Regions from separate parts of the Aminobacter sp. UC22_36 genome, predicted to be linked through region 1. Evidence: predicted binding sites of a transcription regulator. Region 1 holds the regulator's gene; the other holds the start of a gene.
What was found. The regulator PhoB, encoded in region 1, activates phosphate uptake and scavenging genes when phosphate is short. The targets are predictions, from matches to a motif close to TGTCATNNANCTGTCAT.
Positions count from the first base shown of each region.

Region 2: the regulator PhoB is predicted to act here: its motif matches at 879-895, upstream of ACHMW7_RS20100 (glycerophosphodiester phosphodiesterase family protein).

Region 1 covers NZ_CP171996.1:965,720-968,121, forward strand. The annotation lists gene pstB (phosphate ABC transporter ATP-binding protein PstB) at 1-73, shown strand, start outside; gene phoU (phosphate signaling complex protein PhoU) at 115-819, shown strand; gene phoB (phosphate regulon transcriptional regulator PhoB) at 923-1,612, shown strand; gene ACHMW7_RS07830 (ROK family protein) at 1,609-2,402, opposite strand, start outside.
Region 2 covers NZ_CP171996.1:3,394,543-3,396,944, reverse strand. The annotation lists gene speB (agmatinase) at 1-759, opposite strand, end outside; gene ACHMW7_RS20100 (glycerophosphodiester phosphodiesterase family protein) at 968-2,047, shown strand; gene rpsI (30S ribosomal protein S9) at 2,117-2,402, opposite strand, start outside.

The sequences.
Region 1 (2,402 bases):
TGCTACCGACAAGATGTTCACCAACCCCGACGACAAGCGGACGCAGGACTACATCACCGGCCGCTTCGGCTGAGTGAGCGTTTTCGCCGCGGGTAACGATACGAGGAAGAAATCATGGGCGAACATACAGTCCGGTCCTTCGACGAGGAACTCCAGCACGTCGACCAGCTCATCCGCGACATGGGCGACCTCGCCAGCGCGATGGTTGCCGGCGCCATCCGCGCGCTGTTGTCGTCCGACCAGTCGCTGGCGCAGAACGTCGTTGCCGACGACACGATCATGGATGCCAAGCAGCGCGATCTCGACAATTCGGCAATCACGCTGATCGCCAAGCGCCAGCCGATGGCGCAGGATCTGCGCGCCGTTGTCGGCGCCATCCGCATGGCGGGCGACCTCGAGCGCATCGGCGACCTTGCCAAGAACATCGCCAAGCGTGTCGGTGCTGTCGGCCAGTCGCCGACACCGCGCAACCTGTCGCATTCGATCGACGCGATGGCGCAACTGGTGCTTGGCCAGGTTCGCGGCGTCGTCGATCTCTATGTCGCGCGCAAGGCCGAGGGCCTGAAGGACCTGCGCGCCGACGACCAGAAGATCGACATCCAGTACACCGCCGTGTTCCGCGAACTGCTGACCTATATGATGGAAGATCCGCGCAACATCACCGCCTGCACGCATCTGCTGTTCTGCGCCAAGAACCTCGAGCGCATTGGCGACCATGTCACCAACATCGCCGAGAACGCCTATTTCGTGGTGACCGGCACGCAGCTGCCGCTCAACCGGCCGAAGGTCGACGAGACCACGACGACGGTTCCGGCCTGAACTCTGCGGCGATGCGTGTCCCGATGGATGCGCAAGGATGCTGCAGGACTTTAAATCCGTGCATGATCCGGTTGGGGTCATGCACCAAGAAAGGGGACAGCCGATGATCGCCCCCAAGATCATGGTCGTCGAGGATGAAGAGCCGCTGGGCGTGCTGCTTCGCTACAACCTCGAGTCCGAAGGCTACCAGGTCGAAGTCGTCACCCGTGGCGACGAGGCCGAGATCAGGCTCCAGGAAAACGTGCCCGACCTTCTGGTGCTCGACTGGATGGTGCCGGCACTTTCCGGCATCGAATTGTGCCGCAGGCTCAGGATGCGGCCCGACACCGAACGCCTGCCGATCATCATGCTGACGGCGCGCGGCGAAGAGAGCGACCGTGTGCGCGGGCTTTCGACCGGCGCCGACGACTATCTGGTCAAGCCGTTTTCGACGCCGGAGTTCATGGCACGCGTCAAGGCGCTGCTGCGCCGGGCCAAGCCCGAGGTGCTGTCTTCGGTGCTGAAGGTCGGCGACATCATGCTCGACCGCGAGTCGCACCGCGTCTACCGCAAGAAGAGCGAGATCAAGCTCGGGCCGACCGAGTTCCGCCTGCTCGAATTCATGATGCGGCATCCGGGCCGGGTGTTCTCGCGCAGCCAGCTGCTCGACAATGTCTGGGGCGAGACGATCTATATCGACGAGCGCACTGTCGACGTGCATGTCGGGCGTCTGCGCAAGGCCGTCAACAATGGCCGCATGCCTGACGTGATCCGCACCATCCGCGGTGCCGGCTACGCCATCCGCGAGGATTAAGCGATTTCGGCCTCGGCGCGGCGCGGGGCTGTGCCGGCGGCAAAAATCTCCTGATCGACAGTGAGCAGGGCGCGCATCATCGCGCCCTCGCGCTTGAGCGGTACCTCGTTGGGCTCGGTGTCGAACGAGATCGCCTTCGAGTGCAGCCCGCCGGCGGTCTTGGCGATGGCGGCGCGGACATGCGGCTCCATCAGGTCGAAGGCTGTGGCGCCGACGCCGACGAAAGCGAGCGGCGCGGGGTCGAACAAAGCAAACATCGAACCCAGGCCGAAGCCGATGGCTTCGCCGGCTTTGCGGAAGGCTTCCCGCTCGGGGCCGTCATGGTCGCGGGCCGCATCGGCAAGCGCCCTGATGTCGTCGTCGGACAGGTCGGCCAACGGCTCGGCGTTTTCGTCGCCAAGCCTGGCGTTGCGCCAGATGGCGTAGTTGCCGGCATAGGCCTCGATGCAGCCGCGGCGGCCGCAGCGGCAGAGCGCGCCGTCGGGACGGTGGATCATGTGGCCGAACTCGGCGCCGGACGATTGGGTGCCGGTGAACAGCTCGCCCTTGATGACGAGACCCATGCCGATGCCGTGCGACAACAGGATGGCGATGAAATCGTCGCGATAGCGGGCCGGGTCGCGCCAGCGCAGCGCCTCGGCGATCATGTTGCAGTCGTTTTCGACCGACACGGGCACGCCGAACTCCTGTTCGAGCCGATCGGCGAAGGGGATGTCGTCGTGCTGGGTGATCGGCGACCACAACAGCTTGCGCGATGCGGCATCGGTGATGCCCTGGACGGCAATGGCGA
Region 2 (2,402 bases), 2.4 Mb from region 1:
CGTGCCGGTCCCCGGCGCAAAGGCCGGGTCGAGGCAATCGATGTCGAAGGTGACATAAGTCTTCTTGCCGCCGGTGCGCTCGGCAATCGCGTAAGCGATGTCGGCGGCGCGCATCTCCTCGACCTCGTGGCCGTAGAGGATCTTGATACCGAAATCTGCGGGCGCATGGGTGCGGATGCCGATCTGGATCGAGCGGTCGGGATCGATGATCCCGTCCTTGACCGCACGCCCAACGAACGAGCCGTGGTCGATGCGCTTGCCGTCGTCAGGCCAGGTGTCCTGGTGGGCATCGAACTGCACCAGCGCCATCGGGCCATGAATCGCCGCATGCGCCTTCAGCACTGGCCAGGTGACGAAATGGTCGCCGCCGAGCGTCAGAAGGAAGGCGCCGGATTTCAGGATCTTGGCCGCTTCACGTTCGATCGCTGCCGGCGTCTTCTGATGGTTGCCACTGTCGAGCAGGCAGTCGCCATAGTCGATCACGGCGAGATCGTCGAACAGGTCACGATTGAACGGGTATTGCGGGTCGCAGTCGAAGATCGCCGAGGCACGGCGGATCGCCTGCGGGCCGAAACGGGCACCTGGACGGTTGGTGACGGCTGCGTCGAACGGAATGCCCCAGACCACCGCGTCGGCGCCGGCGACGTTCTTCGAATATTTGCGGCGCATGAAGGACAAAGCCCCTGCATAGGTCGGATCACCCGAGCGCCCCGAAGCGGTGCGCGCGGTGAAAGCGTGATCGATCGATGAAGTGGGCATAGGCAGTCTCCTCAGTCGGTCTTTCGGAATTTCGAGGCGCAAGAACTACAGAAGCTGGCCGCAACATGCCAGCCCCGAGGTGTTGCGCGTGTGACAGGCGCCTTGCCGGGCCATCTTTTGGTCATTTGACTGTCATCTGGCCTACACGCCCCTGTCATCGCAACTGCGTAGGTCCTTGCTCGCGTCCTTCGGTCATGGAGCGATTCCGATGCGGACAGTTCTGGCAGCCACGACCTCGTTACTCCTTGCTCTTGGTATTGCGTCGGCGAGCCATGCCGGCCCGCGCAGCGAGCAGATCCTCGAGCGTTTCGAAAATGCCAACCAGTGGCGCGACCACGTCATGGTTGTTGCCCATCGCGGCGGCGGGCTGGAAGCAGGCAAGACGCTTTATCCAGAGAACTCCATCGCCTCGCTGCGCGGCGTGATCGCCCTGGGCGCCGAAATGGTCGAGATCGACATACGCCGGTCAAAGGACGGCGAACTGATCGTCATGCATGACAGCTGGCTCGACCGGACCACCGACTGCAAGGGCGAGGTGATAGCGCGGACTTTGGATGAACTTCGCCACTGCCGACTTGTCGTTGAAGGCACGGGAGCGGTGACCGGCGAGCCAGTGCCGACGCTGCGGGAAATGCTGGAGGCAGCCAAAGGCAAGATCCTGGTCAATCTCGACAACAAGCTCGAAACCGCCGATCTCGTCGATATGGTCGCTCTGGCGCGCGAAATGGGCATGGAAGAGCAGGTCGTCGTCAAGGCCAACCTGTGGAATGCCGAGCGCGTCGCCGCCGTCAAGGCGACCATGGCGCGCGTGGGGCAGGGGTTCCAGTTCATGCCGATCATGGCCGACGATGCCGTGCGCGACCCTGCCTTCGTCGCAGCCGCTGGCAAGGCCTTTGCCGCCGATGCCGTGGAGATGATCACTTGGCGCGGCAACGCGGAGAAGATGACCGAGACTGGCGGGCCGCTGTTTACGGCAAAGGTGAGGGCGGCCTCCATCCGTGGCAACTGGCACATCTGGGTCGACACCCACGCCATCGTCAACAAGCCCGGAGGCTTCCTGTCGGGCGGTCGCGGCGACGAGCTCGCCGTGGCTGCCGGATTTCCAAATGAGGTGTTCGGCTTCTGGGCCGAGCGCGGCGCCACCATGATCCAGACCGACGAACCAAAGGCTGCCATCAACTGGCTGGCCGCCAATGGCTATCGCGTACCCTATGCGGAGATCGACGAATCGGTCGCCTCGGCCGTGGGCCACGCCGCGTCGGAACTGCGAGAGCTGCCGACGAACTGACTTTTCCAAGTCCATAACGAAAAAGGCCACCCGAAGGTGGCCTTTCCCAAATTCTGAAATACGAGGCGCTTAGCGCTTCGAGAACTGGAAGCTACGACGGGCCTTGGCCTTACCGTACTTCTTACGCTCGACGACACGGCTGTCGCGGGTCAGGAAGCCGCCCTTCTTGAGCACGCCGCGCAGCGTCGGCTCGTAGTAGGTCAGCGCCTTGGAGATGCCGTGACGAACGGCACCGGCCTGGCCGGACAGACCGCCACCGACGACGGTAGCAACGACGTCGTACTGGCCGACGCGGGCAGCAGCGACGATCGGCTGGTTCAGGATCATCTGCAGCACGGGACGCGCGAAATAAGCC